DNA from 2 places in the Ureibacillus sp. FSL K6-2830 genome. Region 2 is predicted to be linked to the other one. Evidence: a T-box and tRNA genes for the amino acid it is inferred to sense, from the RefSeq annotation. Region 2 holds a T-box; the other holds one or more tRNA genes.
What was found. The T-box of region 2 lies ahead of trpS (tryptophan--tRNA ligase). A T-box ahead of a tRNA ligase gene usually reads a tRNA of that ligase, here a tRNA-Trp.

Region 1 (14,677 bases), 1.5 Mb from region 2:
GGCGTAGACGATGGACAACAGGTTGATATTCCTGTACCACCTCCCCGCCGTTTGAGTGATGGGGGGACGCAGGAGGATAGGGAATGCACGCCGTTGGTCGAGCGTGTCCAAGCAGCAAGGCGTGGAAGTAGGCAAATCCGCTTCCTAATACGCCGAGCTGTGATGGGGAGCGCGTTATGCGCGAAGTTCCTGATTTCACACTGCCAAGAAAAGCCTCTAGCGAGGCGGGAGGTGCCCGTACCGCAAACCGACACAGGTAGTCGAGGAGAGAATCCTAAGGTGAGCGAGAGAACTCTCGTTAAGGAACTCGGCAAAATGACCCCGTAACTTCGGGAGAAGGGGTGCTCATTGGGGTGCAAGCCCTGATGAGCCGCAGTGAATAGGCCCAGGCGACTGTTTAGCAAAAACACAGGTCTCTGCAAAACCGTAAGGTGAAGTATAGGGGCTGACGCCTGCCCGGTGCTGGAAGGTTAAGAGGAGGAGTTAGCGCAAGCGAAGCTCCGAATTGAAGCCCCAGTAAACGGCGGCCGTAACTATAACGGTCCTAAGGTAGCGAAATTCCTTGTCGGGTAAGTTCCGACCCGCACGAAAGGCGTAACGATCTGGGCACTGTCTCAACGAGAGACTCGGTGAAATTATAGTACCTGTGAAGATGCAGGTTACCCGCGACAGGACGGAAAGACCCCGTGGAGCTTTACTGTAACCTGATATTGAATTTCGGTGCAACTTGTACAGGATAGGTAGGAGCCGTAGAAGGGGGAGCGCCAGCTTCCCTGGAGGCGCCCTTGGGATACTACCCTGGTTGTACTGAAATTCTAACCCGCAAGCCTGATCGGCTTGGGAGACAGTGTCAGGTGGACAGTTTGACTGGGGCGGTCGCCTCCTAAAAGGTAACGGAGGCGCCCAAAGGTTCCCTCAGAATGGTTGGAAATCATTCGCAGAGTGTAAAGGCATAAGGGAGCTTGACTGCGAGACCTACAAGTCGAGCAGGGTCGAAAGACGGGCTTAGTGATCCGGTGGTTCCGCATGGAAGGGCCATCGCTCAACGGATAAAAGCTACCCCGGGGATAACAGGCTTATCTCCCCCAAGAGTCCACATCGACGGGGAGGTTTGGCACCTCGATGTCGGCTCATCGCATCCTGGGGCTGTAGTCGGTCCCAAGGGTTGGGCTGTTCGCCCATTAAAGCGGTACGCGAGCTGGGTTCAGAACGTCGTGAGACAGTTCGGTCCCTATCCGTCGTGGGCGTAGGAAATTTGAGAGGAGCTGTCCTTAGTACGAGAGGACCGGGATGGACACACCGCTGGTGTACCAGTTGTCTTGCCAAAGGCACCGCTGGGTAGCTATGTGTGGACGGGATAAGTGCTGAAAGCATCTAAGCATGAAGCCCCCCTCAAGATGAGATTTCCCATTGCATAAGCAAGTAAGATCCCTCAAAGACGATGAGGTAGATAGGTCCGAGGTGGAAGCACGGTGACGTGTGGAGCTGACGGATACTAATCGATCGAGGACTTAACCAATCATTTCAATGTCGTTATCCAGTTTTGAGAGAACAACCTCTCGTAATTAAAAAATATAAAAAATACTTGAAAAAAGTATAGAATATGATATAATAATACTTGTCTTTCGGTAAGGAATCAAGCCTAGTGGCGATAGCAAAGAGGTCACACCCGTTCCCATACCGAACACGGAAGTTAAGCTCTTTAGCGCCGATGGTAGTAGGGGGCTTCCCCTTGTGAGAGTAGGACGTTGCTAGGCTTATATAAAATCATTCCGAAGTAGCTCAGTGGTAGAGCAACCGGCTGTTAACCGGTTGGTCGTAGGTTCGAATCCTACCTTCGGAGCCATTCTTCTTGGAGAGTTGTCCGAGAGGCTGAAGGAGCACGATTGGAAATCGTGTAGACGGGGATAACCTGTCTCAAGGGTTCAAATCCCTTACTCTCCGCCATAATTAAGAGATTGGCCCCTTGGTCAAGTGGTTAAGACACCGCCCTTTCACGGCGGTAACACGGGTTCGAATCCCGTAGGGGTCACCAATTAGGAGGATTAGCTCAGCTGGGAGAGCACCTGCCTTACAAGCAGGGGGTCGGCGGTTCGATCCCGTCATCCTCCACCATAAAAAATAATTAACATTATCGCGGGGTAGAGCAGTCTGGTAGCTCGTCGGGCTCATAACCCGGAGGTCGCAGGTTCAAATCCTGTCCCCGCAACCAAAGTGGTCCCGTGGTGTAGCGGTTAACATGCCTGCCTGTCACGCAGGAGATCGCGGGTTCGAGTCCCGTCGGGACCGCCATAAAAAGTGGGTCGGTAGCTCAGTTGGTAGAGCATTTGACTGAAGATCAAAGTGTCGGCGGTTCGATTCCGTCCCGACCCACCATAAATATGCCGGTGTAGCTCAATTGGCAGAGCAACTGACTTGTAATCAGTAGGTTGAGGGTTCGATTCCTTTCGCCGGCACCATACTTTCCGGAGGGGTAGCGAAGTGGCTAAACGCGACGGACTGTAAATCCGTTCCCTTTGGGTTCGGCGGTTCGAATCCGCCCCCCTCCACCATTACAGGGGCATAGTTTAACGGTAGAATAGAGGTCTCCAAAACCTTTGGTGTGGGTTCGATTCCTACTGCCCCTGCCATTTTTAATTTTCATCAAGATATTTTGGCGACTGTGGCGAAGTGGTTAACGCATCGGATTGTGGATCCGACATACGTGGGTTCGATTCCCATCAGTCGCCCCATACATATTTTAATATGCCTGCTTTTGGCGGCTGTGGCGAAGTGGTTAACGCATCGGATTGTGGATCCGACATACGTGGGTTCGATTCCCATCAGCCGCCCCATAAAATAGAATATAAGTTGTTTATATAATATTATTGGGGTATAGCCAAGTGGTAAGGCAACGGATTTTGATTCCGTCATGCCCAGGTTCGAATCCTGGTACCCCAGCCATTCATGCGGAAGTAGTTCAGTGGTAGAACACCACCTTGCCAAGGTGGGGGTCGCGGGTTCGAACCCCGTCTTCCGCTCCAGTAATTTGGCGGCTTAGCCAAGCGGTAAGGCACGGGTCTGCAACACCCTTATCACCGGTTCGAATCCGGTAGCCGCCTCCAAAAAAATAAATATCGGTTTAACCGATTTATTTTTTTCTCTTTTTTATTATGCCGATGTGGCGGAATTGGCAGACGCGCACGACTCAAAATCGTGTTCCCAAAAGGAGTGTGGGTTCGACTCCCACCATCGGCATTAGGATTCAAGGAAACCTTATATCATCAAAGCCTTCAGTAATAATGGGTTCTTTGTCAAATGGTGTTGGTGAATAAATTTTAGTGACATTATTTGGTAATATGTAATCGGATGGCTTAGGGGAAATTCGAGGTTCCCCTAAGCTGTTTTTATTTTCGCTAAGTTTTGGGTAATGAATATTCGGTTTCTAAAGTGATAGAAGGATCGATAACCGAAAGAAATGCGTTTGATCACTTTGATTTTGTTATGAATTCCCTCTAAAATGCCGTTGTTATAATCGTACTTTAGCGTATTCTCGACGTAATTGATGTATTTGGGTTCTTTGTCAAATGGTGTTGGTGAATAAATTTTAGTGACATTATTTGGTAATATGTAATCGGATGGCTTAGGGGAAATTCGAGGTTCCCCTAAGCTGTTTTTATTTTCGCTAAGTTTTGGGTAATGAATATTCGGTTTCTAAAGTGATAGAAGGATCGATAACCGAAAGAAATGCGTTTAATCACTTTGATTTTGTTATTAATCCCCTCTAAAATGCCGTTGTTATAATCATATTTCAACGTATTCTCGACGTAATTGATGTATTTGTTGATTGTCTTGATGGCGGTTTTCATATAGCTGGAAACGCTGTTCTGTTTATTCGCCAAGGTTTTCTTCAAGAGCTCAAAGTCTTTGGTTTTGATGCAATGTCGAACGTATTGATATAACTCATAGGACGCTTTTAATTCAGAATCTAAATCAATGAGATAGTGGAGAATCTCCACCTCACACATATGCTTTTTAAAGCAACGATGATATGTATAGTTCTTATAATCAAGTTTTGTTTGATCTTTCAGAAGGAGCTTCCAGTATTTTTTCAATTTATTGTAATTCTTTTTATCCCGATTCATGACGTTGATGCGCGTTTTGTTTAAAGCTCTGCTAAATAGTTGGAGGATATGGAATTTGTCGAGTACGATTTCCGCTTTAGGGAAAACTTCTTGGATTAAGGAAATATAAGGGCTGTACATATCGATGACAATCGTTTTTACCGCATCTCTCGCCTTCTTGGAATACCGTAAGAAATACTCTTTGAGGACATGTAATCTCCGGTCCTCCACGATATCCACAATCTCCCCCGTTTCAGAGTCGCAGAAAATAAAGGACATCGCTCCAGCTGCGGATTTCACTGATTTAAACTCGTCAAAACACAAATGCTTTGGAAGGTAGTGAACATTTGGTTGATAGTAGCTATAAAAGCTGTCAATGACACGACTGACAGTGGCATGAGAAACATGATGTTTCATCGCAATATCTTTTCCTTGGGATAAACATGTTTACGAATTTATTGAGTTTGCCACGTTAGGTACGATTGCGGATCTAATGCCTCTTAAAGGAGAAAATCGTATTATTTGTAAACTTGGATTGCAGAAAATGAATTATACACCAACCCCTGTATTAAAAAAACTCTTTGAGATGTTACGAATTAAATATGTCGATAGTTCCACCATTAGCTTTCAAATTGGACCGATTTTTAACTCGTCGGGACGAATTGGTGATCCAAACCAAGCTGTCGATATCCTAGTCAACCCTTTATGTGCAAAAGCCGATCTTTATTCATTAATGACTTTAAATAAAAAGCGGCAACAAATGACAAAAGAACAATTCCGACGTATTGAGGAACAAATTATTCAAAACCAATGGTACAAACAAAATGTTATTGTTGTTTGCGATGATTTTCACAGCGGAATTATTGGTCTCATTGCCGCAAAAATAGCAAATAAATTCAAAAAGCCAGCGGTTGTGATTTCCTCGACAGGAGCCGGTTCTGCCAGAAGTGTAAATAGTACAGATTTCTCCATTATTAATGTGATTAAGAGAAATGCTCACATTTCCTAACCAAATACGGTGGTCATCGAGCCGCTGCTGGTTTTTCGATTCAACTCGATTTCGATCATATCCATGCTTTTAAAGAAGCGATTCAACTAGCAGCCTTAGACGAACCGCCACTAAATCCAAAATTAAAATATATTAGTACCATTCCCTTACATCAGTTCCCTATGCATATTTTTGATGACTTAAGCGCGTTAGAACCATTCGGAATGTCATTTCCAAAGCCGTTGTTTTACTGCTCACCGCTGGCAATCAAACAGTTTCAAACATTCGGTAAAAACAATGAACACTTAAAATTAACGACAAACAAAAAAGAAGCAATTGCTTTCTTTAAAGGGGGATACGTAACAAAACTCCAAGCATACCCATTGACCGAATTCTTATATACGCCTAACTGTCCAATAACAAAAGACTTTCTTATTCATGATCTTCGCTTAGCTAAATAACAAAGAAGCCTTGGCTTTTTTCAAGGCTCCTTTGCTTATTTTATTTCTTCTACCTTTAATGAACTTTGAACTACTGAAGTTATCTCTGCTGCACAAGACTGACAAATGTTTTTATTTTTAAATGAAACCAGCTTTTCATCCTGCTCACCACAAAAAACACAAAACGGTTGATGTTTACGGAGATATATTGTGGTACCATCGTAGCTAATTTCTAAAAGATCATCCACTCCAAGTTCTAACGTTCTAACCATTCAGCAGGAATAACGAATCTGCCAGCTTTATCAAATCCTCTAAGTACCCCTGTTGTTTTAGCCATTCATCATCCCCCCTGAGTATTAATTAGGCAATTTTATTTTGGTTATTAGTTCTGAAACTGACTTTATAAAACGTTCAATAACAGGTAATATGACTATTGTGATATCGTCAACTGAGTCATTTTCAAAATTAATATTTGAAAATCTTCTATACTGATGTAATCCCATTCTTCGATGGGCAGAATTTTTTATCCAGGAAAAACGGCCATCCTTTATTATCGATTCATTCTTTTGTTTTTCAATTACTACGGCATCTAACATCTTTGCTAACTGAGGAAGGTATGGAGCTATTATTTTTTGAAATTCTTTTCTTCTTCCTTCATCTCTAGGTTCTGGTTGATCAATGTCTAATACAAATCCCATTCTAATTCCATCTGGTACTTCAGATGAAAAATCAACGATAAACTGATCCTTTGTTGTATAGGGGATTAACAATCTATACCTCCCTTCCTTGCTTTTATCAAAAATCGCGTTAGGATAATGGACTTTTAAAGATTCTAATAAAGATTGTAAAATTAAAATGCGTTTTTCTCTTAATTCTGGTGAAATCAAACCCTTACTCACACCATTTCCCCCTTTAATCTTCTGATTTCTTTCTCTAATTTTTCAATTTTATGTTTTAAATCTTTCTCTTCCTGTTGGTATGCTTTTAATTCAGCTAATGTACCAAGATATTCAAAAAATAATTGAATTTCATGATCTTGAGGTTCAACAGAAAAAACTTTATGATAATAATGTTTTGCCTCAAGAATTGTCCAGTTCTGAAATTTAGGTGACATTGCTTTTAGAAGGCTTAAACCTGTTAGACTTTCATCATTTTTAATCTCTTCAGCACTTTTAGCAGGCTCTAAAAAATGCTCAATCATTTCTTTTTGAATGGCTTCTATATCAGCCAAAGTTAATTCCTGTTCACATTCAATTGGAGAGAGTTGCTTAATCCATTTATAAATCGTTACTTCTGAAACACCATATTCGCTAGAGAGTTGACTGACTGGAGTGCCTGAGCGATAAAGCTCAACTACTGTTTGTTTAAATTCTTGATTATACCGTTTTTGACTCATGATTCGGACACAACCTTTCGTTAGTTTAATATTAATGACTTAACCAAGTTGTGTCCATAAATCTATACTACATCTAGTAATGAAAATATCACTTCAATAGACAAACTAAATTATTTCATTGAAATATTAAAAAATTAACTGTGGGTTCAATCCCACAGTTTTTTTACTTTCTAAAATTCAAATTCCCATAATAATTATCAAAGAATGGAATAAAATTTTTTATCTTTACAGAATTACAAGAAATCAATAAGTTAAGCAAGCTTGTTATAAAAGACAAAAATGAAATGAGTTAATCAAAAAACAACATATCAAAATCTCCCGACAAATTCTTGATTAAAAAACTAACCACCATTAAACAAAACAGTATATAGAGTAACGTGAAAAGTAAATACGGTTCCTTTTTAAGATAGCTAAGGGCGTACTTTTCAACGTTTATTACGTACTCGTAATGACTTAGAATATTGTTTAGAGCAATCATTGAAAGAGATTCAAATTGGTAATATTGAAGATTTACGATAGTGACAAATTAATACAAAGAGGAGATCAATATGATTCAATATCAAGACAAACACCTCACCGTATTCGAAAGCCAACTTTATAAAACTACGTCCACTGTTATTCAAACTGAAGATTGTGTGATTGTCGTCGATCCATGTCTGCTTCCTTCTGAAGTGGATGAAATTCGTGAGCATGTAGTAAGCATGAAAGGAAACCGACCTGTTTATTTGATTATCACTCATTCCGATTGGGACCACATCGTGGGGGCTGGAGCATTTCCAGAAGCAATTGTTATTGCTAGCGAAGCCTTTCAGTTGAAAAATCCAAATGAGATTCTGGAACAAGTAAAGGCGTTTGATGATGAGTATTATATCGATCGAAAAACTCCGGTAGTTTATCCCAACGTGGATATTGTTGTGAAGAAAGACGGCGAGCAACTGAAAATCGGCAATACCACGCTCACTTTTTATGAAGCGAAGGGACATACGGATGATGGCATCTTTGCAATTGTTGAGCCTCTCGGGATTTGGATTGCAGGCGATTATTTATCCGATATAGAATTCCCATTTATTTATTCAAGTTCAACCGACTATATGAAAACATTAGAAAAAACGGAAGCGATTTTATCGGTTCACCGAATTAAATTCTTAATTACAGGGCATGGCCATGTTGCTCGCAGCACAGAAGAAATTCTAATAAGAAAACAGGATAGCCTTAAATATATTAATAACCTTAAACAAGTGATTCAGTCCAATGCAGAACATGAACATTTAGTTGATTCATATCGTTACAAAAGAAGTTTAAAGAAGTGCCATGAGGAAAATGTACGGTTCTTGTTGAATGAATAGGTGCTAGGTACAAAAAGTGCCTGGCACCTAATACAATTGATTTTCAATTTCTTTTGCGGCTTGTTGCATTTTTTGTATGAGTTCTGTTTCATTGTAATCCGTATATCGAATTACTGGAATGACTATGCTGATTGATGCAATGGATTCCTGTGCTGCATTTAAAATGGGAACAGATATGGACCATGCTCCGCGAACTCTTTCACCGTTGCTGATGCAATACCCTTGCTCACGAATTTGTTCCAATTGTTTCAGGAGCTGTTCCTTTGTTTTTACGGTATGTTCAGTAATCTTATCTAATTGAACATTATTTACATAATCCTTATAATTAGGCATAAATGCAAGCAGCGTTTTTGATGATGCTCCTGCGTAAAGTGGGGAAGTGTCACCTACTAGCATTTTTGTTGAAAGTGGATATGATGAATCAAAATTTAAAATGCATCTTCGTTCATAACCATCGATGATATTAAGTGAAAGACTTTCTTTTGTTTCTTCGTTTAAACGTTTTAAAATGGGTTCTGCTACAAGAATTAAGCTCGACTCTTGTTTCACTAAGTTTCCTAAATATAATAATGAGTGGCCGAGTTGATAACGCTTTGTTTGCTCATTTTTATGCAAAAATCCTTCAACAACGAAGGTAGAAACAATGCGTTGCAAACTGGAGATGGTTATTCCAGTTTTTTTGCTGAGTTCTGTTAAGGAAAGACTCGGTTCATCATTTGAGAATGCTTTTAATACTCGAATGGCTTTGTGCAGCGATGTAATTGTATAGTTTTTTTCATATGTTACTTTATCCAATTCTTACACCTACTTCATGCAGTTTTTTAGTTTAACACTTGTCCGGGAAACCTACTTCATTAAAGAGAAAATGCAAAATGAGTTCTTTTGCTATTCCACTATTATATAAGAATATTTAAGTTGTTTCATATTAACGAAAGTGTTTTATGACTGTTTAAAATTTATTGGTTGTTCCAAATACTTATCGGAATGTTCGCCAAGCAATGGAGGTGCAAGTTTATATTGGATATTTAAGCCCGAAAATTGCAATGGATTTTTAATGAATTTGACTTTGCCATATTGAGGATGTTCGAGTTCTCCAATTAAGTTGCGAGCTTTTACTTGAGGCTGCTCAAGAGCTTCAGCAATGGTATGCACTTTTCCACAAGGGATTTTATATTGATGTAATAAGAGAATCCATTCATCCCGTGTTTTAGTAAGCGTAATTTCAGATATCATTTGGCTAAGAATCGATTCATGTTTTTTGCGCAGGGAATTCGTTAAGAAACGTTCATCTTCCACCCATTCTTCGTGGCCAAGCATTTTACATAGTTTACGGAACTGGTCATTTGTACCTGCACAAATCATCAATGGACCATCTGCACAATTGAAAACTTGATATGGAGCGACATTATTATGAAGGTTGCCTAAACGTTTAGAAATGAAGCCGGCATTAATATAGGCACTTGCAACATTTGCAAGGCTGCTAATTTGCACATCAAGCAGGGAAAGATCGATAAATTGTCCTTCTCCAGTCATGTCACGCATGCGCAATGCTGATAATACGCCAATGACAACATATAGAGAAGTTAAAATATCGGCAATAGGCACCCCGACTTTTGTCGGCTCGCCATCCGGTTGCCCTGTAACGTCCATTAAACCGCTCATTGCTTGAATGACTGGATCGAATCCAGGCATATGTGCGAGAGGACCAGTTTGGCCGAATCCTGTTACTGCACAATGGATGAGGCGGGGATTGATTTTTTTTAGTTCTTCGTAATGAAGCCCCATCCGCTGCATATCGCCAGTTTTGAAGTTTTCTAATAAAACATCTGCATCTTTAATTAAGTTTTTTAATTGTTCTTTCCCTTCATCCGTTTTTAAATCAAGCGTGATGGAGAGTTTATTGCGGTTGGCACAAAGGTAGTAGGTGCTTTGTCCATTTATGAATGGACCCCAATCACGCATGCTGTCCATGCCTTTTGGATGCTCGATGCGGATGACTTCTGCACCTAAATCGCCTAAAATCATAGAGCCTGCTGGTGCAGCATAAACTCGGGATAAATCTATGACTTTTATATTTTGTAGAGGCTGTTGCATATTCAATTCTCCTCTCTAAATTTACTTTCCAGAGAATTTACGTACTGCATGTTTCCCTATACTTGATGAAGTTATATATCATTCGGCTTCTTTTTTCATTACTACATCTATATTGCACCCGAATAGTTGTCTTATTTATAAAAAGGTTTACGCTTATTGACTACTGCATCTACGCCTTCTTTAAAGTCATCAAGTTCTGTCACAATGGCCATTTGAGATGAAATGTAGTCAAGCGCTGAGCGTAAATCCATTTTTTGGCTTTGATAAACTGCCCGTTTAATAAAACGAATGGCTGTTTGCGGTCCATTTGCAAGCTTTTCTGCATACGAGCGGGTAAATTGTTCAAGTTCATTATCATCTACTACAAAGGTTACGAATCCCAATTCTTTTGCTTCCTCAGCTGTAAAAATCCTTGCGGTCCAAAACATATCCAATGCTTTGTCGATGCCAACAAGTTTCGGTAAATAATATGCACCACCATCTCCTGGCACAATGGCAACGTTTATATAGCTTTCCGATAACTTTGTTGAGACTGCAGCAATTCGAATGTCACACATTAATGCCATATCCAGTCCAGCTCCCATTGCAAAGCCGTGTATTTGTGCAATCACAGGTTTATCGATTTCTTCCAAAAGCAAAGGAATTCGTTGAATTTTCTTCCATAGTGAATTTTTACGTGCCAATCCGGTGGAAGAGATGTCCTCCTTGCTTTTGAAAAAACCTTCTCCAGCTTGCATGGCTTTCACATCGCCCCCAGCACAAAACGCTTTTCCGTTTCCTTTTACAATGACCACTCGTATCGAATCATCATCTCTTACTGTTTCCAGTGCTTTTATCCAATTGGCAATCATTTCTTCGCTAAAAGCGTTATAGCTTTCAGGACGATTTAATGTAATCGTAGCAATATGATTTTCTACTTCAAAAATTAAATCAGCCATAAAAAATCTCTCCTTTAAAATTCTTGTTCTATCTTTCTGCTAAGTTTCGTTATTAAAAAAATATCTGAGTCAAAAAATTTCAAAAGGTGAAAGGGGAAGGTGATACGGGATGTTTACTGATATCTTTCCAGTGAAACACTGGAGGAAAGTGCAGTAAAACGTCCCGAAAGCACGGCTTTTCTTAAATTTACTCAATTGAGAAATATTATTTTTTTACAACTGTTTGAGCTGTTTTTGTGAGATAAGCCCACAATTCAGCATCACGATTCAATAAATAGTCGGCAATATGTTCACTCCAAAAATCCGCATTTGTTCCTTCATCCCGCCAAGCCCATAAACGTCGAGTGTATTGGTGTAATGCATGTTCATGTGTCGTACCAATTGCAGCATGCAATTGATGGGAAACGGAAGCAACTGTTGAAATTGCGTCTTCAAAACGGATGCGCGCAAATGCAACTTCATGCAATAATTTTTGTGATTGAATAGCGGCACAAACGTTATTGAATGCAGCAATTGCAATGGCGGTTTCCCCAGCTAATTGTGCGATTTGGTATTGCACCAACTGGAAGCGGTGAATTGGGCGTCCAAATTGTTCCCGTTCTTTTGAATATTGGACAGATAACTCATTGATTTTTTCAATGGCCCCCGTCATTAAAGCGATTTTAAATGCAGTTTCGATTGTTTTGAAATAGAAAATTTGTTCATCCGATAAAACGGCTGAAGAGTGTGCTTGCGCATTATTCAATATGACTGTATCCCGTGGCTCGCTTGCCAAGTTAGTGCTTGGCTGTATCGTAGCATTAGCCAAATCGATTAGTGCAACATGCACCCCTTGATTGCTTTGTACAAGGGCTACTAGATATTTGGCATGTCTTGCCCAAGGAACGTTGTGCAATACACCATTAATTTGATTATTCTGAGAAATAAATCCATCTTGAAGGGAGTAAGTCGCAATTTTATCAACTACTGCCAGATTGCTGGTTTCAAGTATGAAGTTGGCAAATGCTGTTTCTGCAAAAGGAATGGGTGCAGCATATTTACCTGTTAAACGTACAAGATTTAGAAGGTCCTCTAAGTCTCCTCCAGCACCGCCATGTTCTTCTGAAAGGGCAACGGAGACCATACCGTTTTCTACAAATAATGTCCAAGTATCTTTTGACCAATCACCTTTTTCAAGCACATCCACTACGTCTTTTGTAACACGATCTTCCAACATGCGTTCCGCAACATCTAAAATCATCTCTTTCATTTCGCTCATTTCGCCACAACCCCTTTCGCCAACATACCGTATAGAATTTCTGTTGTACCACCGCGGATTGTAAAACCGGGTGAATGTAAAATGGACTGAGCCATATAGCGGTCAAATTTTCTCTCTGCATCCAGTTTTGGATAGGTTTCAACGAGCAGTCGTGCAACCTCAGGAACGCTTTGTTCAAACTTAGTACCGATTGCCTTTACTAAAGATGCAGGTATGGCAACGTTTTTTCCATCGCCGGATTCCAATAATTTTGCAACTCCAATGGATAAATTCCTCAGGCTCCATAAACGGGAAAGAAGTTTTGTTGCTTGTTTTAATCCTTCTTTATTGTCCTGAAGCTTTAATTCTTGAATCAATTCGTCTATTAGGAGATACGTACTTAAAATACGTTCCGGACCACTTCGCTCAAATGCAAGTTCTGCCAAGCCTTGCTCCCATCCATTTCCAATCTGGCCTACAACCATATTGTCTGGAACAAACACATTATCGAAAAATACTTCGTTGAAATGATGTTCACCTGTTAAAAATTTAATCGGAACTATTGATACTCCTTCTGCATGTAAATCGATAATCAGTTGGCTCAATCCTGCATGTTTGTTTTTTCCATCAAATGGACTTGTGCGTACAAGAGTCACCATGTAATGACATACGTGGGCGTTGCTTGTCCAAATTTTCTGACCGTTCACAATCCAACCACCCTCTACCTTTTCTGCCCGTGTACGAACCGAAGCCAAATCCGAACCACTGTTTGGTTCACTTAAACCAATGGCAAAGTAGCATTCCCCTCGGGCGATTTTTGGCAGGAAAAATTGCCTTTGTTCTTCTGTACCGTAACGAAGTAGCAATGGCCCCGTTTGACGATCCGCAAACCAATGGGCTGCAACAGGTGCTCCACTTGCTAAAAACTCTTCCGTTAAAATATAGCGATCAATAGTGCTCCTCTCCTGACCTCCATATTTTTTTGGCCACGTCATGCCAATCCAGCCCTGTTCACCGATGAGTTTTGAGAATGAAGGATCGACACCGCTCAACCAGGAATCGCATTTTGGGGTAAAGGTTCCTTTTTTAACATGCTCTTGCAGGAATTTGCGGACTTCTAAACGAAACGTTTCTTGTTCCTGCGTAAATTGTACTGTTGGCAATCGAAACATGACATCATCCTCCTTATTTTACCGTATTACGGTAATCGTTATCGTATTACAAATATAATCATAGTTTTTTAAGGTGTCAATAAAAAATATAAAAAATTCTAACAATTTTGTTATTTTTTCTCTTTCATGTAGATAAATAATTTTATAGGGAAAAATTAAATGGGGATTAAAAAATGGGGGGAACACAATGCAAATGCAAGTAAAATTGGAAAATAGATTAATGAAAACTCTGCGATTAGATCAAATTCAAAGTTTGGAAATCTTGCAAATGTCCAGTTTGGAGTTGGAACAATATTTAATTGAAAAAGCAAATGAGAACCCATTGCTTACTTTAGATAGTGAAAATAATAGTTTTCAGAAGCTCTTGGAAACCTCTTATATCAAAGAAAAAATGTCTCCATCCTTTTCGAGCGAAGAAAATCATTGGGATTTTATTGAGCGCAGCGCAAGAGTTCAAGAGAATTTTGAACAATTTTTTATTGAGCAAATTCCACTAGCGGTTCCTCTAAGTGATTTGGATGTAAAAATATTAAAATTTTTAATTTGTTCTTTAGATGACCGTTTATTTTTAGATGTTGAATTAGCTGAAGTAGCTGAAAAATTTCATACGACTTCAGCTCATGTTGAAGAGATCATCCAATTGCTTCAGACGCTTGAGCCTGTCGGAGTTGGAGCACGTAATTACATTGAGTATTTATTGATTCAAACGAACCGATTTCCCAATGTGCCCCCATTCATAAAAGAGATTATAAAAAATGATTTGCACTTAGTTGCGGAAAATAAACTTAAACAGGTAGCGAAAAAATACAGCGAATCTTTATCAGAAATTCAGCAAGCTGTTGCATTTATAAAAAATCTAAAACCAATTCCTGCTGGTTTTAAAGAAACAGCCATTCATTATATTGTTCCGGATATTGAAGTATACCGTGCAGGTGGAGAATGGGCTATTCAAGTGATTCAAAA
Region 2 (14,677 bases):
TCTTCTTCAACGACATAAATAAAAGCAAGCTCGTCAGAATCCGTTAACACTTGTCCTGCCGGCTGAATTTGTATTTTGGAGTGATTTTTGCTTAAACTAAAATAAAGTTCATCATTTTCAAAACGATAATCATCAACGACATAAACGTTGCGCATTTATAACAATCCCTTCCTACCATTTCTCCTCATATTTTAACATAGCAGGAACTATTTTCGATAAAAAGGTTCAATAAAATGCATAAATGAAAGGGATAAAGTCATGAGTCAACAGTATGAAATTGAATTTAAAAACATGTTAACAAAAGAACAATATGAACAATTATTAACAGAGTTCAACATTCAAAAACATCAAATCGTTCGACAAGTTAATCACTATTTTGATACAGAAAATTGGCACTTGAGGAAATTTTCCAGTGCTCTACGCATTCGAGAACAAAAAGGAAAATATTTTTGTACTTTAAAAGAGAAAACGGCAAAACATATTCATCTTGAAACAACGGACATTTTAACACAACAACAAAGGGATGATATGCTTTCTGGCAAGGGATTTTGGGCACCTTCTGTCAAGGAAAGATTACTGCGATTGCAAGTGCCTATTGAAGATTTACGCCCCTTTGGAACATTGACAACAGATCGGGCTGAGGTGCCATATGAGGGGGGAATTCTTGTTTTTGACCATTCCTTCTATTTGCACTGCGATGATTATGAGGTAGAATATGAAACAAATAACCCGACAGTAGGGGAGAAACGGTTTTTATCTTTTTTACAAGAACGAAATATCGATATACAAATAGCTGACAAAAAAATCGCCCGATTTATGAAAGCTGTCCAAGAGAAAGGAGTACAGTAAATGGATGCAACAATGATGAAAACCATATTAGAAATTGACGCATTGCGTTCCCTAAATAGCTCTTCTATCAATGCAACGACTGAGGAAGGTTTATTTGCAGAAATGCTAGAAGAAATATTGGCTACTACCCAAAATAGCGATAATCCAGAAAAAGCCCTACTTGAAGCGATTGAAAACTTTTCTTATAAAAACGGACTAAATGATGATGCAAAAGATTATATTTCAAAATTCATATTATCTAGCCCAAATCCGTACATAACAACATCCTATTCTCAATCTAACGCTTCCGAATCAGAAGCAAATATCGATTCAGCAACGCACGGAGATTATCGTGAAATGATTCAAAGAGCATCTGCCAAATACGGTATTCCTGAAAAATTAATTATGGCAGTTATAAAACAAGAATCGAACTTTAATCCAAATGCAGTAAGCTCAGCTGGGGCTACCGGGCTTATGCAATTGATGCCAGGTACCGCAAAATATTTAGGTGTAACGAATACGAAAGACCCTGAACAAAACATCATGGGTGGTACAAAATATTTGCGTCAAATGCTCGATCAATTTGATAATGACTTGGAACTGGCTTTAGCTGCATATAATGCAGGACCTGGTAATGTAAAAAAATATGGAGGCATTCCTCCATTTAAAGAAACTCAAAACTATGTTAAGAAAGTGTTAAATTATTATCGAACAATGTAGTTGGATAATTTCTATATTTCCCCTCAATTATCAACACTTGCTGAAAGCGATTTGTTTGAGAAAACGGTGAGTCGTTGATAGAATGAAATATAACGAATCAAGGTTTTCATAGTCGATCACAATTCGTACATGCGGGAAAAGAGTATAAAAGGAGTTTACACCTATGAATCGAAAGTATATGGTTCCTTATGAGGAAATTGGTGCTGAAAAGTTAGAAAAGCTTATTCATGCATTTTATAAACGAGTTGATGTCCATCCATTACTCCGTCCATTGTTTCCAGAAGATTTAAAAGAAACAATTCGCAAACAAATACAATTCCAAACGCAATATTTAGGTGGTCCGAATTTATATACTCAAGAACATGGTCATCCGATGATGAGAGCAAGACATATGCGCTTTAAAATCACTCCAGACCATGCTCAAGCTTGGCTGGAATGTATGAGTGAAGCGATGGATGAAGTAGGACTTGAAGGCCCATTTCGCGAACAATATTTCCAACGTCTTGTTTTAACAGCGCATCATATGATTAATACTCCGAGTGAGGATGAGGGGGGATTAGATTGAATAATATCCAGCTACTGTCAGAACCTGTCGCATCCACGAAGAGGACAAAACCAATTGAACTTTATATTTTTATTGACCCGCTTTGTCCAAATGCCTTTAAATTACAGTCAATGTTAAAAAAGCTACAATTGGAATACGAGCATTATTTCACTTGGCGATACGTACTGAGCACAGAATTACAAACTTTAAACTGTGTTACTAGACGTATCAAAGGGTGCTTAACAGGTACTGATGTGGATATTACTCATCCTGCCTTACCCTCACTTGCCATTAAAGCAGCAGAATTACAAGGTAAAAAAGCAGCAAATCGTTATATTCGAAAATTGCAGGAACATGCATTGTTGGAAACTAAAAATGTTCATTCCTATTCAGCTTTAGTAGAAATTGCGAAGGAAGCAACATTAGACCAAGAGGAATTTATTAAAGATTTCGGATCAAAAGAAGCGGTGCGTGCTTTTCAATGCGATTTATATATCACTCGCGAAATGGAAGTTGATGAAGTGCCGAGCATTGTATTCTTTAATGAATGCATTGAAGATGAAGGTCTAAAAGTAAGTGGAATGTATTCCTATGAAATATACGTTCAAATATTGCAGGAAATGTTGGATGAAGAAATCGTCAGTAAACCGTTACCAACATTCGAAGAGTTATTCCAACGTTTTCAATACTTAACAACCGATGAAGTGGCAAGCATCTATTCGATATCCATGAGTGATGCGGAAAGAGAATTGAAAAAACGGATGTTACAACAAAAAATCGAACGTGTTTCAAATGATGCTGTTACATTATGGCGTTTAAAATCATCTTCTTTTTCACTCTAGTAATTGTGGATTAAATTTTTGATAATGATAGAATATCTAGATGCTTTTCTGAATGTAGACATGATATAGCATGTCTACGTTTTTTTTTAACCAAAGCTATGTTATTAAACGAGAAAGTTCTATTAGAGTTCTTATGGTGCGAATGTATCATTGATGAAAAATCGAGTAGGAGGGAGCGATTAACTCCCGTCCTCTCACACCACCGTACGTACGGTTCCGTATACGGCGGTTCAATTAAGATCATTGACGCAAGTTTTCATAACGAGCTTCAAGACTTTTCAGCCCTTGGTTTCTCCAATAGGAGTTACCAAGGGTTCTGTGTAATATTGGACTATTTGAAATACGCCAATAACTCTTCCGAGTATTTCCCCATTCATACGCTTGCCCTTGTGGTACGCCAAGTTGAATAAGGTTGCGTATCTTTGTTTTCGGTTTCTTCCAGTTCTTCCATAGACACATTCGAAGTCTTCTACGAATCCATTTATCTAATCCAAGGAATATAGATTTGGTGTCTGCTAACGCAAAATATCCACACCATCCCATTAGATATTGATTCAGTTTCTGAATGCGGTATTCCATCGGGTAGGGCATCTTGCGTGATGTGATTTCACGAACTTTATTCTTCACTCGTTTAAGGCTTTCTTTTGCGATACGAACCTTTGGCTCTTTATGATAGGTAAAGCTAAATCCTAGAAACTTACGTTTCCATGGACGTTCGACCGCTGATTTCTTTTCATTTACTTTCAGTCGTAGTTTTCCTTCAATAAATCGCTGGATACTTGCCATTGTGCGAAGTCCTGCTCGTTTACTTTTCACGTAAATGTTACAGTCATCCGCATATCGAACGAATTTGTGTCCTCTTCTTTCCAATTCTTTATCTAGTTCATCTAGTACAATGTTAGATAGTAGCGGACTTAATGGTCCTCCTTGTGGAGTTCCCTCAAATGTGCTTGACACCACACCATTAATCATGACGCCCGATTGTAAATACTTACGAATCAATTTCAGTAATGGTTTATCTTGGATTCTCTTCGCGAGTGTACCCATTAATCTGTCATGGTTGACCTTATCAAAGAATTTCTCCAAGTCCATATCTACGACCCATCGATGTCCATCTCTTATATATTCTTTCGCTTTCCTCACCGCATCATGAGCACTTCGGTTTGGTCGAAATCCGTAGCTGTTTTCAGAGAATGTAGGGTCATACACTTTTGAAAGTACTTGGGCGATTGCTTGTTGAATCAAACGGTCTGTTACGGTAGGGATTCCTAGTAAACGAACACCGCCGTCTGGTTTCGGGATTTCGACTCTGCGGACTGGCATTGGTTCATAAGTTCCCTTGAGAATTGCCTCCTTAATAGATAGCCAGTTTTCGACTATGTGCTGTCGTAAGTTTTGTACGGGCATCATATCTACTCCATGGCTTCCTTTATTCTGTTCTACACGTTTTAATGCTTGAAGCATGTTCTCCCGTGACAGGATTTGATTCAAAAGCATCGTTATTCTCCTTCCGTGAATAGCTGTTCTCTTTATGCCAGTGGTCACTCCACCCTCCAAGAGGTCCCCCACGGGATTCACCGCTTCCTTCCTCAAGTGAGGTACTACGTTTTCTGTGTTCATCATGACTCACTGAATGCCAAGGGCTATTCTCTCTTAATTGTTCGGTCCTTCTTAGTTGTTCTAGACCAACTAATACTATGACCTCTGCTGACTTCTGACGGTTCAGCTACTTATCACTAAGTAGGTTATGAAGCGTACTTCACCTATCCGCCAGACCTCCCCGGGTAAGTACATGCACTTTCACACCATCTATCCGCCTCATTTACTCGATATGACCTTCGACAGAAAGAGCTTTGTTTTGTTTCGCAAACTCACTCAATCATACCTAGCCTTATATGAGGTTCGTGTTCCTCGGACCGGTGTTTTGCCTCCAGCTTCCTTCAGATTCCGCGTCACCACGGACACCCTTGCTCTTGGCTAACCTCTACTTCTGTCTTCGGGGTTCGGGACTTACACCCTATAGTTCATGTACATGCCGGGCGCACGAAAGTAAAAGAGGCATTTGCTGCAGCAAATGCCTCCTTACACAAAGGGGATGGGAGAAATGTTCACGTTCAAACAAAGGGGTGTATGTTTGATATGTGATTTATTTCACGTTTTTAATTTATCATGAAATAATAATTTGTGCAATAAAGTTTAATGGAATTTCACAAATTCGACATAATGTAAACACTTTCATGAAACTTGCAAAAATTATTGAAAAATTAGGAACAAACAACATTGTAAAAGCTATATATTTACTTCAAAAAACGTTCACATTCTCTAAATAAAATCGTCAAAAAAATTATACATTAAAAACTTTTATTTCAAGAAAAAAAGCTTCAAAAGAGATTTTATTAACTCTTTTGAAGCTTTTTTATTTATTTTATTGTGTAGTTTACCGTATGAGTTATACAGTATTTCACTATTTCAATAACAGTGATTCTAATTCATTGAGTTTTTCTTCAAATACTTTGCAAGCTTGAGCGATTGGTTCTCTTGATTCCATATCTACACCAGCTTTACGCAATACTTCAATTGGGAAATCAGAACATCCCGCTTTTAAGAAGTTGTTAATATAACGATCCACTGCTGGACGTCCTTCTTCTAAAATTTGACGGCTTAAAGCAACAGCTGCACTTTGCCCTGTTGCATATTGATATACATAGTAATTGTAATAGAAGTGTGGTATTCTCGCCCATTCTAAGCCAATTTCTTCATCTACCGTCATTTCATCGCCGAAATATTGTTTATTTAAATCATAATAAATTTCTGTAAGATGTTCAGCAGTAAGCGCCTCACCATTTCGATCCATTTCATGAATCATATGTTCAAATTCAGCAAACATTGTTTGGCGATAAACCGTACTTCTGAAACTATCGAGCCAATGATTGAGCAAGTAAACTTTCACTTGTTTATCTTCCGTCGTTTTTAATAAATAATCGAATAAAAGCTCCTCGTTACATGTAGAAGCTACTTCCGCCACGAAAATGGAGTAATCCGCATAAGGATACGGTTGATTTTTCCGAGTATAGTAACTATGCATACTATGTCCAAATTCATGGGCTAACGTAAATAAATTATCAATATTATTTTGCCAGTTCATTAATACGTACGGATTCGTGCCGTATGTCCCTGAAGAATATGCTCCGCTTCGTTTTCCTTTATTCTCCATTACATCTACCCAGCGGCTATTTAATCCTTCTTGGACGATAGTTTGATATTCTTCCCCTAATGGAGCAAAGCTTTTCACCATAATATCTTTTGCTTTTTCATAAGGCATATCCATTTTCACTTTTTTCACAAGAGGTACGAATAAATCATACATGCGCAATTCATCCACATCGAGCACTTTTTTACGCAATGATACATAGCGGTGAAGTGCTGGTAAGTATTCGTGGATCGTTTCAATTAATTGATCATAGACCTTTTCAGGTATATGGTTACCTGCTAATGCGCGATGACGAGCAGAATCGTAGTTCCGGATTCTTGCATAAACATTATGTGATTTTACGTTGCCTGCTAATGTGGAAGCAAAAGTATTAATATACTTGCCGTACGTATCATACATCGCTTTAAAAGCATTTTTTCTTACTTCACGATCTTCACTTTCTAAAAATGTGATGTAGTTTCCATGAGTCAGTTGTACTTCTTCGCCATCTTCATTCTTAATAGTTGGAAACTCTAAATCTGCATTATTCAAAGCGCTGAAAGTAGTACCCGGAGAGCTTGTCACTTCTGAAAATTGTGCTAATATAGCTTCTTTATCGGCCGATAATACATGTGGACGCTGTAAATTTAATTCTTTAAACATTTGCTCATATAGACGCAACGGTTCGTATTCTTCTAAATATTGTTGTATTTGTTCTTCCGATAAAGTTAAAATTTCAGGAGTTAAGAAAGACCATGCCGCATTAATCTTTGCTCCTAGAGAACGTGCACGGCTTTCCATCCCTTGATATTTGCTTTTCGTCGTATCTTCATCGTGTTTCAAATGACTATATACGTATAATTTCCCGAAGCGCTCAGAAATTTTGTCGCTAAATTGCAATGTTTCATATAAACTTTTTGCGCTTTCTGTTGCTTTCCCTTTATACTTTTCTGCTTCTGAAATTAATTGCTCAATCTGTTTAAATTCTTCCTCCCATGCCTCGTCTGAAGGGAAAATTGTTGATAAATCCCAAGTCAATTCGACAGGCACTTCATCACGTGTTAATAATTTTTTTGCCATGTCAATGCCCCCGTAATGATAAATTTTTTCACAATCCTATTTTCTCAATATTTTCCTCTTGTTGCAAGAAATTGCCTATATAGCAATTCCTCTAATTGTTCTTTTTTCACTGTGCTCATCATATCTTCCACAGACAAATCTTTGAGAAGTTCTACATATCGATTAACAACTTGAATAGCCTCACTCGTACATACCCGCTTTGACCATCGTAAAAAGTCAATTATTACGTTTTGATTGATTGCATGTACCTTAATTCCCAATAAATAAATAAAATACATTAGTTCAGTTTGCCATTCTATTGCACATACATGAAATGCTTCATTTCCGCAAATAGGAATTCCTAAAAATATTGGAAATTGATAAAGGTCTATTCGCAGCTCATAAACACTTCTCAAAAAAAAATCATTTACACCTTTTCGGCTAAATAATACCCTTGATTTTAAAAATTGATTGATAAAATTACGGTATGCATTTAATACATTGGAAAATTCCTTTTCTGTAAAAGGCCTCGGTATATAAAATGGGAATTTTTGTTTTAATAGTGGGAGAGGACTAATTTTTGATAAATAACTAATTCCCTTTAAATGAATGAGGTTAGATATATACAAAAATTGCTTTGTATTTGGATTATATGTCATTAAATATTTTGCTTTCTTTTCGCTAGTAATAAATTGTTGGAGTTGATGAGGAAGGGTAATTTTTTGTAAGCCATTTCCTTTTATTTTTTGAATAGGAGTCAATGGAATCCAAATAGGTTGGATATTTTTTTGATTGTAACCGTTATTTCGCTCAAGAAATCGTTCATGCTTTATTGGACTACATTGGAATTCAATGGCATACTGATATCCATTTAAATTTATTAGCAGATCTGGCTTTTGCTTTAGTTCAGCTATATAAGGCTCTAGCAATACGGGGACTTGAAGATATCGAAAAAGTTGAAACAGCTGTTCTTTTCCTTGGAGATGTTGGATTGTTTCACCTTCAGAAAAATAAGACTCGCAATGATTTATTGAAATGTGAGCAAAGTGAGGCACTTTAACGGTTCCAATTTTCAATTGGAGTTTTTCACCGCATTGTGGGCAATAGAATTGTCTTTCTTCTCTAAGTCGTTTTAATGTTGTATGAGGAATTGTAGAATCAATCACAAATCTTTCTTGATTTTCTGTAATTGCTACAAGCACAAAACCCCCCCTTTTCACACCATTTTATGGCAGAATTTTAGGATTGACAAGAGCATACAACAAGATATATTTTTCAAGGGGGAGATTAACTGAAATTCAAAATATTAACATAAAAAAAGTGCCTACACTTAGGCACATTTAATTAAAGTAATGAACAATTGTTTCCAAGCAATCTTCTTCCATGATCGCTGTACCATACTCTTTTAAACGATATATTGTCATTTTTGAACTTGTTAAATATTCATTTAAAATCGAGCGTATATTTTGACGAGTTGCACTATCATTCACACCAGCAAAATCGATGGCAATATAGTAATAATTTTCATATTTATATAAAGAAGTGTGCAAGCCGTACTCCACTAATCGATTTGCTACTGGAATAATTTCGTCGATATCCTTGAATTTATATAATGATATGTTCGCAATTCCTTCATGATTTAACACATCATCATCATCGAAGGGATTGAACGGGTCTTTATGGTTAACTGTAGCTTCATGATGTTCATCAAAATTAGAGAACAGAGAGCTTGGATCTGAATCATTTACATTGGCACGTGTGACGATTACTTCTAAACCTTGTTCTGAAGCATTCACGTGTATCCAAATTGGGCCATCTAAATCGAAATATTCTTCTGTGTTGATTTCACCAATCATATCCCAAAATAACTCTTCGCCTTTTGCTCTGTTATACCATATTTCTTCACGGCTATAACCGCGATCCTCAATATCACGATATGTGATAAAGAGCTTTATTGTATTTTCATTTACGCGTTCGATGTCCATGAGATTTCAACTCCCTTCACAGTCATTGGTTGAAAAACCGAAAGCGTGTACTTAGTATGTTTGAATCGGAGTAAAATACACCCCAATTCTTTAGTGCCTTTCCCCTTTACATCCCTTGGTATACAGAACAAAATGCTTAATGAATATTTATGTTTCATTCTATGATTCTATTGTATGATGAACTAATAGAAAATGAAAAGGAAAAACACCCTTCAAATAAAATTATTTGAATTATTCAAAATTGTAGATGACAATATCAATTAAATCAAGTATTAAGTGAAAAAAGGATGAATTTTCTTTATGAAGGAATTCATTAAAAAAAAATGCAATAAAAAAGCGTAAACAAGTCAAACAAACGTTGACTGAATTTACACTTTTTCACCACATTATATGATTAATTGACCATTTTTTGGGCTTCCATTAATTGATAAGCACGTACTTTTCGAGGTAAAAATCGACGGATTTCATCTTCATTGTAACCAACTTGCAGACGCTTCTCATCTAAAATAATTGGTCTTCGGAGTAATCCTGGATGTTCTTGGATTAATTCATATAATTTTTGTAAAGGTAAACTCTCCACATCAACGTTTAACTTTTGGAATACTTTAGAGCGTGTAGAAATAATTTCGTCAGTTCCATCCTCTGTCATTCGTAAAATTTCTTTAATTTCACTAATTGTTAGCGGTTCTGAAAAAATATTTCGTTCTCTATATGGAATATCATGTTGCTCTAGCCAAGCTTTCGCTTTTCTACATGATGTACAACTAGGTGATGTAAATAATGTTACAATCATTGTTACACTTCCCTTCTATATATAAATCAAAGGCATCTATGCTTTATTATTAATTTAGAATTAATATTATTTTAAATTCTGTATTAATTATACAACATTCTTTTCCTTTTGAATATAGGATAATTGAAAAATTCACATATTCATATGATAAATTTAAAAAAACATTCGTGAATCTTAGCTTTTTTTCACAATTAACATAAAATTTCCTACTAAAGTTGTATTTTCTTCCCTCCTTTATCTTCCAATTTATTTTCTCAATTAGATAGATAACGGCAATCAAGAATTTCTATATTTAGTGATAAAATTTCCTTACATTTTCCTACTACAATACTACCCAAATCTTTTTCATCTCATTCCAAAATGAAAAATTTTTCACGTTTGATTTTTCCTTTGAATTACTTTATAATTCACTCATAATTTACCGAGTATATACATTGAACAACGATGACGAAGAGTAGTACATTTGATTTCTGCGTTTAGAGAGTCTGTGGTAGGTGCAAACAGATCGCAGAGCAAATGGAATGGACTTTCGAGTTGGCTTTACGAAAGTGAGTAGTAAAGCTCGTACGCTTCACGTTACGAAGAATCGAGAGCGGCCTTTTAAGGCAAACTGGGTGGTACCGCGGATATACATCATTCGTCCCAATACAATTTGTATTGGTCGTTTGATGTTTTTTTATGGATAAAAATAGGAGGTAGTGTTAATGAAGACTATTTTTTCAGGAGTACAACCAACTGGAGTTATTACATTGGGGAACTATATCGGAGCGTTTATGCAATTCCCTGCACTTCAAGATGAAGGAAATGCAATTTACTGTATAGTAGACCAACATGCCATTACCGTTCCACAAGATCCAAAAGAATTGCGACAAAACATTCGCACCCTTGCTGCTACATATCTTGCAACGGGCATTGATCCGAAAAAAGCAACGTTATTTATTCAATCGGAAGTACCTGCTCATACAAAAGCTGGCTGGATGTTACAATGTATTTCATCCATTGGTGAGCTCGAAAGAATGACTCAATTTAAAGATAAATCAGCAAAGGAAGGAAAAGAATTCGTTTCTGTTGGTCTATTAACTTATCCACCGTTAATGGCTGCTGATATCCTATTATATAATACGGATATCGTTCCTGTTGGAGAAGACCAAAAACAACATATTGAATTGACTCGTGATTTGGCAGAACGATTCAATAAACGATATGGTGAGGTATTTAAAATTCCAGAAATTCAATTACCAAAAGCAGGAGCTCGCATTAAGTCATTGCAAGACCCTACGAAAAAAATGAGCAAGTCCGACCCAAATACAAAAGCGACAATTCGCTTATTAGATACACCTAAAGAAATCATGAAAAAAATTAAATCAGCCGTTACAGATTCAGATGGTGTTGTCGCTTTCGACGAAGAAAAGAAACCAGGTATCTCCAACTTACTTACAATTGAAGCAGCAGTAACAAATAAATCCATTGATGAGGTTGTAAAAAAATATGAAGGCCTTGGATACGGTGCCTTTAAGGAAGGGGTTGCTACTTGCTTAATTGAACATTTAACGCCAATTCAAGAACGATTCAACGAACTTATCGATTCAGAAGAATTAGATAACATCTTAGATGAAGGTGCAGAAAAAGCCAACGCCATTGCAAACGAAACCGTTAAGAAAATGGAAATCGCGATGGGAATAGGTCGAATATTACGATAAATAATATTACTAATGATATGATCATGAAATACAATTCAGGAGAACCTAAAATATAAAAAAAGACTGCGCGCCAAGAATAACCAAGCGTCCGATAGTTTAAGTATAAAAGAAGATTGCTTACCGAAATAACGCAAATGCCATAGCTGAATAAAAACAGCATAAATCGAAATATCAAGCCACCATCCTTTACTACTCTTATTATTCATCAAATTAAGTAAAAATGCGTTTAGCTTTAAGCTAAACGCATTTTACTTATCGACAATTTTTTATTCTTCTATTTTTTTGAATACAAGGCTTGCATTATGTCCACCAAATCCTAAGGAATTGCTCATAGCATATTGAATATCTGCTTTACGAGCTTCATTTGGTACATAATCAAGGTCACACTCAGGATCTGGATTATGCAAGTTAATTGTAGGTGGTAAAATTCCTTCTTTTAATGCTAATGCTGTAAAGATTGCTTCAATACCACCCGCTGCACCAAGCAAGTGACCTGTCATGGATTTTGTTGAACTCATAGCTAATTTATATGCATGGTCTCCAAAGACCGTTTTGACAGCCATTGTTTCATATAAGTCATTGTATGGTGTACTTGTTCCATGAGCATTGATATATCCTATTTCTGAAGGATCAATACCCGCATCTTCAATAGCTTGCTGGATAGCACGGGCAGCACCTTCACCATTTGGCGCTGGAGCTGTAATATGATAAGCATCACCTGTTGCGCCGTATCCAACGATTTCCGCATAAATTTTTGCACCGCGAGCTTTTGCATGTTCATACTCTTCTAATACAAGAATACCTGCACCTTCACCTATAACAAATCCATCGCGTTCTTTATCGAATGGACGAGATGCCGTAGCTGGGTCTGTGTTTAGCGAAAGCGCAGTACTTGAACAGAATCCAGCAACAGCCATTTTTACGATTGGAGCTTCCGTTCCACCCGTAATCATGACATCTGCATCGCCACGCTGAATCACTTTAAAAGCATCACCAATAGAGTTTGTTCCAGAAGCACATGCTGTTACTGTACAAGCATTTGGACCTTTTGCTCCTAAATAAATCGAAACTTGCCCACTTGCCATATCTGGAATCATCATTGGAACGAAAAATGGACTTACTCGGCGTGCACCACGTTTTTGGAACACTTCAAATTGTTGTTCATACGTTTCCATCCCACCGATTCCAGAACCAATCCAAACACCAACGCGGTTAGCATTTTCTTCATTAATTACTAAATCTGCATCTTTCACTGCCATCAATGCAGAAGCAAGCGCGTAATGAGTGAAACGGTCCATCTTTCTTGCTTCTTTTCGATCAATATATTGTTCAATATCAAAATTTTTTACTTCAGCAGCAACTTTAGCTGGGAATAATTCTGCATCGACTCTTGTTAACGGCCCAATGCCGGATTTCCCTTCTTTAATTGCTGACCAGGTTTCATCTACTGTATTACCTAGTGGTGTAACAGCACCTATACCGGTAATGACAACTCTCCTTTTCATGTATCTCTAGTACCCCCTTAGGATTAACTATACTTATAAATTACTATAACTGGAATATGAAAATCTATTATTTTCCCCATTTTATTACGGCGCCGCCCCAAGTGAGTCCTCCACCGAATCCTACTAATACTACGATATCATCATCTTTAATTTTTCCTTCATCCAGCTCCTCTTTTAAAGCGATACCGATTGAGGAAGAAGAGGTATTGCCATATTTATGAATGCGTTTTGATAATTTATCTTCTTCCAATTCCAATCTTTCTCTCGCTGATTCCATAATGCGGATATTCGCTTGGTGCGGAACTAGGAAATCAACATCTTCTTTTGACAATCCTGCCTTTTCAAGAACGGACAATGCTGTTGCACCCATTTGACGCACTGCAAATTTGAAAACTTCGCGGCCGTTCATATAAATGAAATTATCATCGTTCATATTCAAGTATTTTCCGCCAGTGCCATCAGCGCCTAATTCAAAGGCCAAAATCCCTCTTCCTTCAGATACTTTACCAACGATAGCAGCACTTGCACCGTCGCCAAAAAGGACAGCTGTATTGCGGTCTTTCCAATCCGTGATTTTTGATAATTTTTCAACACCAACAACTAATACATAGTCATAGCTGTTGCTTTCTACATACAATTTCGCTGTTGCAAGGGCATAAATAAACCCAGAGCAGGCAGCTGAAATGTCCATTGCAGCCGCATTGCTAGCTCCTAATCGTTCTTGAAGTTGACATGCAACGCTTGGAAAAGCTCGGTCCGGCGTAACCGTTGCTACTAAAATCAATCCAATCTGTTCTGGTGAAATTCCAGAGTTTTCAAGAGCTTCTTTTGCCGCTTCAAATGCCATATCTGAGGAATCTTCATCTTCACGAGCAATTCTTCTTTCTTGAATTCCTGTACGCGTACGAATCCATTCATCATTTGTATCTAAAACTTTCTCTAAATCAAAATTTGTGACAATCTTTTCAGGAACATATTTTCCTAATCCTAGAATTCCTGCATTCATGGTATTTAACCCCCAATTTAATACTTACGATTAGTAGTTGGTCTTAATTATAGACCATAATAATGAAATTCACAACAGAAAAATTTGTTTCTACGAAAAGTTTATTGTTCATTTTTGTCGTACTATGTTATGATTATTAAGATGAGCAAAGTATATATTAGTAATTAAAGTTCGATAGAGGTGAAACGAAATGCAATATATTATGTCATTCATTTGGGGAATTTTATTAATTTCTATGTTAAGCTACGTAGTTGGTTCTATTTTAGGAATTACAGTTTTTGACTTTGTTACAACTTTAGTAGTTGCTGTTATTTTCACAGTTCTCGTTTGGGTTGTAGCTGCGATCATTCCTAGCGAATCTCCAAAAGAACTTAAAGCAGACCAACAATAATCTATCAATAGCATTGACAAGGCGCACAAAATAAACGAATGGGACTCCTATCTTCCCCATTCGTTTTTTATTTTGTTTAACAATTAATTTATGCATTCATTATTAAATTTCACT

Region 1: it has a tRNA-Trp gene. The T-box ahead of trpS (tryptophan--tRNA ligase) is inferred to sense a tRNA for this amino acid. The anticodon was not compared.

What each region holds. Positions count from the first base shown of each region.
Region 1 covers NZ_JBBOQR010000001.1:2,288,387-2,303,063, forward strand. The annotation lists rRNA gene NSU17_RS11225 (23S ribosomal RNA) at 1-1,519, shown strand, start outside; rRNA gene rrf (5S ribosomal RNA) at 1,642-1,757, shown strand; tRNA gene NSU17_RS11235 (tRNA-Asn) at 1,772-1,846, shown strand; tRNA gene NSU17_RS11240 (tRNA-Ser) at 1,855-1,947, shown strand; tRNA gene NSU17_RS11245 (tRNA-Glu) at 1,961-2,035, shown strand; tRNA gene NSU17_RS11250 (tRNA-Val) at 2,040-2,115, shown strand; tRNA gene NSU17_RS11255 (tRNA-Met) at 2,136-2,212, shown strand; tRNA gene NSU17_RS11260 (tRNA-Asp) at 2,217-2,292, shown strand; tRNA gene NSU17_RS11265 (tRNA-Phe) at 2,301-2,376, shown strand; tRNA gene NSU17_RS11270 (tRNA-Thr) at 2,384-2,459, shown strand; tRNA gene NSU17_RS11275 (tRNA-Tyr) at 2,468-2,552, shown strand; tRNA gene NSU17_RS11280 (tRNA-Trp) at 2,557-2,630, shown strand; tRNA gene NSU17_RS11285 (tRNA-His) at 2,657-2,732, shown strand; tRNA gene NSU17_RS11290 (tRNA-His) at 2,759-2,834, shown strand; tRNA gene NSU17_RS11295 (tRNA-Gln) at 2,869-2,943, shown strand; tRNA gene NSU17_RS11300 (tRNA-Gly) at 2,949-3,023, shown strand; tRNA gene NSU17_RS11305 (tRNA-Cys) at 3,031-3,104, shown strand; tRNA gene NSU17_RS11310 (tRNA-Leu) at 3,155-3,237, shown strand; partial or broken gene NSU17_RS11315 (transposase) at 3,376-3,540, opposite strand; gene NSU17_RS11320 (ISL3 family transposase) at 3,645-4,520, opposite strand; gene NSU17_RS11325 (DHHA1 domain-containing protein) at 4,648-5,112, shown strand; gene NSU17_RS11330 (hypothetical protein) at 5,274-5,552, shown strand; gene NSU17_RS11335 (hypothetical protein) at 5,888-6,430, opposite strand; partial or broken gene NSU17_RS11340 (transposase) at 6,727-6,927, opposite strand; gene NSU17_RS11345 (MBL fold metallo-hydrolase) at 7,476-8,273, shown strand; gene NSU17_RS11350 (IclR family transcriptional regulator) at 8,301-9,068, opposite strand; gene NSU17_RS11355 (CaiB/BaiF CoA transferase family protein) at 9,213-10,367, opposite strand; gene NSU17_RS11360 (enoyl-CoA hydratase/isomerase family protein) at 10,499-11,305, opposite strand; gene NSU17_RS11365 (acyl-CoA dehydrogenase family protein) at 11,511-12,563, opposite strand; gene NSU17_RS11370 (acyl-CoA dehydrogenase family protein) at 12,560-13,714, opposite strand; gene rpoN (RNA polymerase factor sigma-54) at 13,902-14,677, shown strand, end outside.
Region 2 covers NZ_JBBOQR010000001.1:799,784-814,460, forward strand. The annotation lists gene NSU17_RS04025 (UPF0738 family protein) at 1-155, opposite strand, end outside; gene NSU17_RS04030 (CYTH domain-containing protein) at 259-849, shown strand; gene NSU17_RS04035 (lytic transglycosylase domain-containing protein) at 850-1,548, shown strand; gene NSU17_RS04040 (globin domain-containing protein) at 1,712-2,113, shown strand; gene NSU17_RS04045 (DsbA family protein) at 2,110-2,934, shown strand; gene ltrA (group II intron reverse transcriptase/maturase) at 3,175-4,431, opposite strand; gene pepF (oligoendopeptidase F) at 5,399-7,204, opposite strand; gene NSU17_RS04060 (competence protein CoiA) at 7,249-8,385, opposite strand; gene mecA (adaptor protein MecA) at 8,524-9,168, opposite strand; gene spxA (transcriptional regulator SpxA) at 9,563-9,958, opposite strand; T-box leader at 10,397-10,609, shown strand; gene trpS (tryptophan--tRNA ligase) at 10,666-11,661, shown strand; gene fabF (beta-ketoacyl-ACP synthase II) at 11,928-13,166, opposite strand; gene NSU17_RS04085 (beta-ketoacyl-ACP synthase III) at 13,234-14,172, opposite strand; gene NSU17_RS04090 (DUF2929 family protein) at 14,363-14,563, shown strand.